Regions from separate parts of the Foliimonas ilicis genome, predicted to be linked through region 2. Evidence: riboswitches for the same ligand, from Rfam matches in the RefSeq annotation. Region 2 holds a riboswitch; the other holds the start of a gene.

Region 1 (3,406 bases), on a different contig from region 2:
ATCGACCGCGGCGCGTTTCTGGTCGAGCGTCGCGATTTCGAGATTAGTACCAAGGCGGACCGAGCCGGTATCCGGCTGCAATTCGCCGGTCAGCATTTTGAGCAATGTCGTCTTGCCAGCACCATTCGGCCCGACAAGGCCGATGCGGTCGCCACGCTGGATGCGCGACGAGAAATCCTGCACGACCGTCAGATCGCCAAAGCTTTTCGAGATGTTCTTGGCCTCGATGACCAGCTTGCCGGATTCGGCGGCATCGCTGGCAACCATCGTTGCGACGCCTTCCGCGCCCTTATGCCCGCGAAAGCGCTGGCGCATCGTCTGCAATTCGCCCAACCGGCGCATATTGCGCTTGCGGCGCGCGGTCACGCCGTAGCGCAACCAATGTTCCTCACGAACGATCTGGCGACCGAGCTTGTGCTGTTCGCGCTCTTCTTCCTCCAGGATCGTGTCGCGCCATTCTTCAAAATGAGAAAAGCCACGGTCAAGACGCCGCGTCTGCCCGCGGTCAAGCCACACCGTCGCGCGGCTGACGCGTTCAAGAAAGCGCCTGTCATGCGAAATCACGATCATGGCCGAAGACGTACGGTTCAACTCGTCTTCCAGCCATTCGATGACCTGCAGATCGAGATGGTTGGTCGGCTCGTCGAGCAGCAGAATATCGGGCTGAGGAGCCAGAACGCGCGCAAGGGCGGCACGGCGTGCTTCGCCGCCAGAAAGATCGTTGGGCTGCTCCTCGCCGCTCAAACCCAGATGGTTGAGCAGATAGACGGCGCGATGCGGATCGTCCGCGGGTCCAAGACCGGCCTCGACATAGGAGAGGGTGTTCGAAAAACCTTCCATGTCCGGCATTTGCGGCAGATAGCGAATGGTCGCGGAAGGATGGCGGAAAACCTCACCATCCTGCGCATCGACCAGCCCCGCCGCGATCTTCAGCAATGTGGATTTGCCTGAACCGTTACGGCCGACAAGCGCGATACGGTCGCCCGCCGTGACGGAAAGATCGGCGCCGTCCAGAAGCGGCGTGCCGCCAAAGGTCAGCCGGATCCCGTCGAGCTTGAGAAGAGGAGGAGGAGCCATGCTTAATCTTTCGGATCGGGAAACGGATGCGCCAGAAGCAGCGCGCGGCCACGCTCAAGCGTGATGCACAGCCGGCCCCGGCTTTCATTGGATATGGTGAGCGACGAACCGAATGGCACATCGACATTGTGAAGCGGCCATTTCGCGCCCGAAACCGTAAGGCCGACCAGGTCGGAAAAGGCAAGAATGCTGAACAAAGTGCCGTCTTCATAGTCGAATTGCGAAGAGCCGGTCGGCAGCGGATAGCCTTCCTGCTTGCCGCTGGTGAGAAGGACATTCGTGCCGTTTTCGGCCAGATGAAGCGCCAGCGCCATATGCAAAAATGCATGGTCGGCACGCGGACCGCCGAACGCACCAGCAATGACCAAAGAGTTCGCACCACGCGAAAGTGCTGCACCGATCGCAAGCTCGCCATCGGTTGCGTCTTTTTCCGCCGGGAAGGTTTCGCGCTGGATGGACGAATATGGCTCCGGCAGCCCTTCGGGGACGGAATCGAAATCGCCGACCCAAAGCTCCGGCATCAGACCAAGCATAGCTGCGTGGCGCATACCGCCATCGGCAGCGATGACGCGCGTTCTTTCGATCTGCGCGGCAAGCAGCGGTGTCGGCACGAGATCGCCGCCAAGCAGGATTGTAAATCGGCTCATGCAGCCGCCTCTATCATGCCCGGCACACGCATAGGAAGCCCGCAGGCGCTCTTAACTAGCGCTTGCGCGGGCAATCAAGCCGTCCTATGTCAAAGGCATCTAACGGGGTGCCGGACGCGTTTTTCGCGAACCCGGCTGAGAGGCTTGAAAGCCAACCCGCTGAACCTGATCCGGTTTGCACCGGCGGAGGGATTAGATGCTTCGTTCAAGCGACGCCTCATTCTCCTTCCACTCGAGAAAAAGGAGATGTCGATGCGTATGAAACTCACCGCTGTTCTAGCTCTTTCCATTGCGCCCTTCGCGACAGCGGCTGCCGCGCAGGAAAAGCTCACTGTCTATACCTATGACAGTTTTACCGCCGAGTGGGGCCCCGGTCCCGCCGTCGAAAAAGCTTTCGAGGCCGAATGTGGATGCGACGTCGAATTCGTCTCGGTTGCCGATGGTGTCGCGCTGCTGAACCGCGTCAAGCTGGAAGGCGCATCCACCAAGGCCGACATCGTGCTCGGCCTCGACACGAATTTGACGGCGGAAGCGAAAAGCACTGGCCTGTTTACGCCGCACGGCATCGACCTTACCAATGTCGAGGTTCCCGGCGGCTGGACCGACGATACTTTCGTGCCCTTCGACTATGGATATTTCGCATTCGTCTACGACACCGAAAAACTGCAGGACCCGCCGAAGAGCCTGAAGGAACTGGTCGAGAGCAATCCGGAACAGAAGATCGTCATTCAGGACCCGCGCACCTCGACGCCCGGCCTCGGCCTCGTGCTCTGGATGAAATCGGTCTATGGCGATGGAGCTGCAGACGCCTGGGCCAAGCTGCAAAAGCGCGTTCTGACGGTAACGCCGGGCTGGAGCGAAGCCTACGGGCTGTTCACCAAGGGCGAAGCGCCGATGGTTCTTTCCTACACGACCTCGCCCGCCTACCACATGATCGCCGACAATTCGGAACGCTATCAGGCAGCGGCCTTTGAGGAAGGCCATTACATTCAGGTCGAGGTCGCAGGCATCACCACGACAGGCGCGAAGAACCCGCTTTCGGCGAAATTCCTTTCGTTCATGACGGGTCCGGGCTTTCAGGATGCGATTCCCGAAACCAACTGGATGTATCCGGCGGGCAAGCTCGACAAGCCGCTCAACCCAGCCTTCGACAAGCTCGTAAAGCCCGCGAAGACGCTGAGCTTTTCGCCGGAGGAGATTGAACAGAACCGCAAGGCTTGGGTCGATGAGTGGCTTGCGGTTATGAGTAGGTAGTAGCGGAGAATGGTTTCGAAGTGACCGCCCTACGTTGCCCCCCTCTGTCCTGCCGGACATCTCCCCCACGGGTGGGGAGATTGGCCCTCATCTATGATTTCGCCAATCAGCTTCCTCTCAAGAAAAAATCCGGCGGCAGCGGCCAGCCAATCTCCCCACCTGTGGGGGAGATGTCCGGCAGGACAGAGGGGGGCAACGTAGAGCGCCCACTTGAATGGTCGCTCGATCATCCGGGCAACCATTGATGCCCCGCGCCGACTCCCGCATCACTTTCGGCATCACCGCCCTGACCGCAATCGCCATACTCATCGGCGGTGCATTTACCGGCCTGATGCTCGAAGGCGCGCGCGATATATCAGGCGCGATCTCGGCCTTCGATCCTTATCTGCTGCGTGTCGCGCGCTTCACGCTCTGGCAGGCGGCGTTAT
Region 2 (3,406 bases):
TCCACCGCGATATCTTCAATGGCAGGTGCTTTTTCGATCAGGCCGCGCTCGGCAAGGAATGCGCCGAAGCGTTCATAACGGCCCTTGTCGAGTGCTGCAGGGCGTTTCGCAAAACGCGGCAGCGTGTCGATCCATGCCTGCTTGTTCAGCGCATCGTCGAGATCGGGATAAGCGTCGATGAACATCTTCCACGCCTCGTCCGGGTGATTGGTCAGGTAGAGCGTCGCCTTTTCGACTGCCTCAAGGAAGCGTGGCAGGCGTTTGTCATCGGCAAGCTCCTGTCGCGTTACAAAAACCAGCTCATCATATGGCGGAACACCGTGCTCCTCCGGGAAGAAGGCAAGCCCTTCATGACCTTCCAGTTTGATTTGGGTCAGCTCGAAATTGCGGAAACCGCCGATTATCGCGTCGACTTTCCCCGAAAGCAGCGAAGGCGAAAGCGCGAAATTCACGTTGATCAGTTCGACATCGCTGAGCTTGACGCCCTCGCTTTCAAGCATCTTGCCGAGGATGGCATCTTCAAAGCCTGCGACCGAGTATCCGACTGTCTTGCCCTTGAGATCGGCGATGCTTTTGATCGGACCGTCCGCCCGCACGATGACGCTGCTCAACGGCGTTTCGACAAGGGTCGCAAAGCGAACGATCGGCACACCTGCCTTGTGATCGAGATAGAGGTTCGGCTGATAGTGAATGCCGATGTCGCTTTGCCCGGCGGCAACCAAGCGCGGCACTGCCGACGGGTCGGACGGCGGGATCAATTCGACATCCAGCCCTGCCTCATCGAACAGGCCCAAGCGGTCTGCGACAACCAGCGGCGCATGGTCAGGGTTGACAAACCATTCGAGAAGAACAGTCAGCTTTTCCTTCGCCTGCTCCTCCGCGACAAGCGGCGAAGACAGGGCGAGAAAAGCGATACTTGCTGCAATTATTGTGCGTTTTATCATGCTCTTATCCGTGATTTGTCAGAGAAAGGATCATCGTTCTTGCGCCCATGGCGCGATGAATGGTGCGGCCTCGTCCACGAGGTGCCGCAGGGCGAGACTTAGAATTGCGATCAACGTCATCGCGGCGAAGACGGTGTCGGTCTGCATGCGCGCATTGGCCTGAACCATGACGAAGCCGAGCCCCGCCGAAGCACCGACCCATTCGCCGATGACCGCACCCAGCGGTGCCAAAGGCGCCGCCACGCGCAGACCCGAAAGCAGGCTTGGGAGCGCCAGCGGAATCCGAATTCGTCGCAGCATATGCCAATGCGTCGGAACGCTTTCGGAAGCGGCATCCAGAATGTCTCGGTCGATGCGACGCATCCCGTCGCCGAAGGCAGAGGCAACGGGGAAAAAGATGATGATCATCGCCATGATGACCTTCGAGGCCATGCCGAACCCGAACCACAGCACCAGCAATGGAGCGATCACGAAGACGGGAAATGCCTGCAAGACCAGAAGCATCGGCCAGACCAGCCGGCCAAGCCGTGGAAATGCCGCGATCGCAATCGCGGTCAGCGCGCCGAACAATACACCAAGCACGAAGCCGAGCAGGATTTCTGTCAGCGTGACCAGACCATGTCTCAGGAAAAAGCCCGGCTGGCGCTCGAATGCTGCCAACACCGCAAGCGGCGACGGCAGCATGTAGCGCGGCGGCGAGAGCAGCAGGATTATACTCTGCCAAGCAATCAGCAGCACGCCGATGGTTTGCCCGGCCCAGAGAATACGGCGCATGGCGCTAACAGCCCGAAAAAGCTCGCTGAAAATCCGGCGGGGCGTAGGAAAATTCGAATGGCATGGCGCGATCTCCCGATAAACATCTTGGAGACCCAGGCGAAGCGAAGAGCAGGTTTAGGATTGCCGGTGTGGCCCTATTTCCGTTCCTACGCCGGTATAACCCGGATCAGGTTCAAGGGTCCGGCTCATTGCCATCTCAGCGCCGTACAGCGCACCCCTCGGATAGGTAAGGCTTGCCCCAATGCGGGGCGGGTGTCAACGCGGCGCGTGGCATAATCCACACGCCGCGCTGGTTTCGAACTCAGGCGCTCTGGATCGCCTCGATCTTGTCGATGCCGCCGACAGTACCGGCAAAGGATTCCCAGACACCGCGTGCATGCGCTTCCCAATCGGCACGATTTTCCGGCTGCACGACATGGCCGCCATGTTCGGCAGCGATCTTGATCGACGCGTCTTCGTCTTCGAAAATCAGCTTCGTGAAATAGTCCGCGCCTTCGCTGGACGCTTCATCGAACGCGACTTTCTGCTCGTCGCTCAATCCGTTCCAGAAGCTGTTCGAGTAATAGACGACGCCGGATGCCCAGATGTGGCTGGTTTCCGTCAAATACGGCACGACTTCGTAGAGTTTGAACCCGGCATAGGCCGATTTCGTCAAATCCATCGCGTCAGCGACGCCCGTTTCCAGTGCATTGTAGGTTTCGGTGATCGAAATGCCGACAGGCGTCGTGCCGAACGCGCTCCACAATTGCGTGTGCAACGGGCTCTGGATGACGCGGATGCGCTTGCCCTTGAGCTGTTCAGGGCGTGTGACCTCTTCCTTCGTCAGAAGGTGGCGAGCACCATAATTGATGAAGCCACCGACATGGAAATTCTGCGCATCGAGCTTGGCTTTCAACTCGTCGCCAAGCGGTCCATCGACGACGCTCTTGACGTGATCGGCATCGCGAAACAGGAATGGCAGGTCGAGAATTTGCAGCTCCGGTACCCAGCCGGACAGCCATGAAACCGTTGACTGGCTGGCCTGGATCGAACCGAGCTGTACGCCTTCGGCGACTTCTTTTTCACCGCCGAGAGCGCCGTTCTTCACGATGTTGAAATTGAACTGGCCGGGCAGTTTCTCTTCCACGAGATCGCGGATTTTGAACCAGATCTTGGTTTCCGGCTTATCGTCGCCAAACAGCGAGGCAACGGTCAGCGTCTGTGCCTGCGCCTGGGCGCGACCGATCAAAGCCGGTGTGAAGAGGCCAGCCGCTCCAACTGCGGCGGTGGATTTGATGAAAGCACGTCTATTCAATCTATGCATTTCCAGGGCTCTTTCTTGGGAGGAAATCAAAGGACGAGTGCACCGGCGCAGAGGATGGCAAGAGCCACCAGCAGCGCGAAGAGGTAAGGCAATATTGCGCGGAACAAGGCCGTTACAGGCACGCGCGTCACACCGCTCACGACATAGACCAGCATGCCGACGGGCGGCGTCAGCCCACCGATCATCAGATTGACGACGATGATCACGCCAAAATGGATCGGGTCTATTCCGGCGGCTACAGCCACCGGCATCAGGATCGGGCTGAGCAGCAAAATCGCTGCGCCTATGTCAAGAAAAAGACCGGCCACCAGCAGGATGAGATTCGACAGGAGCAGGACGCCAACCGGCCCGCTGCCGAGTGAAGATGCAAGGTTCGCGACCA

What was found. Region 2 has a riboswitch for thiamine pyrophosphate ahead of ABFT80_RS09165 (ABC transporter permease). Riboswitches for the same ligand answer to the same signal wherever they lie in the genome.
Region 1: it holds a riboswitch for thiamine pyrophosphate, as region 2 does, so the genes downstream of both, thiB (thiamine ABC transporter substrate binding subunit) here and ABFT80_RS09165 (ABC transporter permease) in region 2, are expected to answer to the same signal.

What each region holds. Positions count from the first base shown of each region.
Region 1 covers NZ_JBDUUH010000001.1:631,206-634,611, reverse strand. The annotation lists gene ABFT80_RS03085 (ABC-F family ATP-binding cassette domain-containing protein) at 1-1,077, opposite strand, end outside; gene ABFT80_RS03080 (thiamine diphosphokinase) at 1,080-1,724, opposite strand; TPP riboswitch at 1,818-1,933, shown strand; gene thiB (thiamine ABC transporter substrate binding subunit) at 1,983-2,978, shown strand; gene ABFT80_RS03070 (hypothetical protein) at 3,059-3,223, shown strand; gene thiP (thiamine/thiamine pyrophosphate ABC transporter permease) at 3,223-3,406, shown strand, end outside.
Region 2 covers NZ_JBDUUH010000003.1:219,970-223,375, reverse strand. The annotation lists gene ABFT80_RS09170 (ABC transporter substrate-binding protein) at 1-944, opposite strand, end outside; gene ABFT80_RS09165 (ABC transporter permease) at 975-1,718, opposite strand; TPP riboswitch at 1,848-1,950, opposite strand; gene ABFT80_RS09160 (TRAP transporter substrate-binding protein) at 2,023-3,024, opposite strand; gene ABFT80_RS09155 (TRAP transporter large permease) at 3,051-3,406, opposite strand, start outside.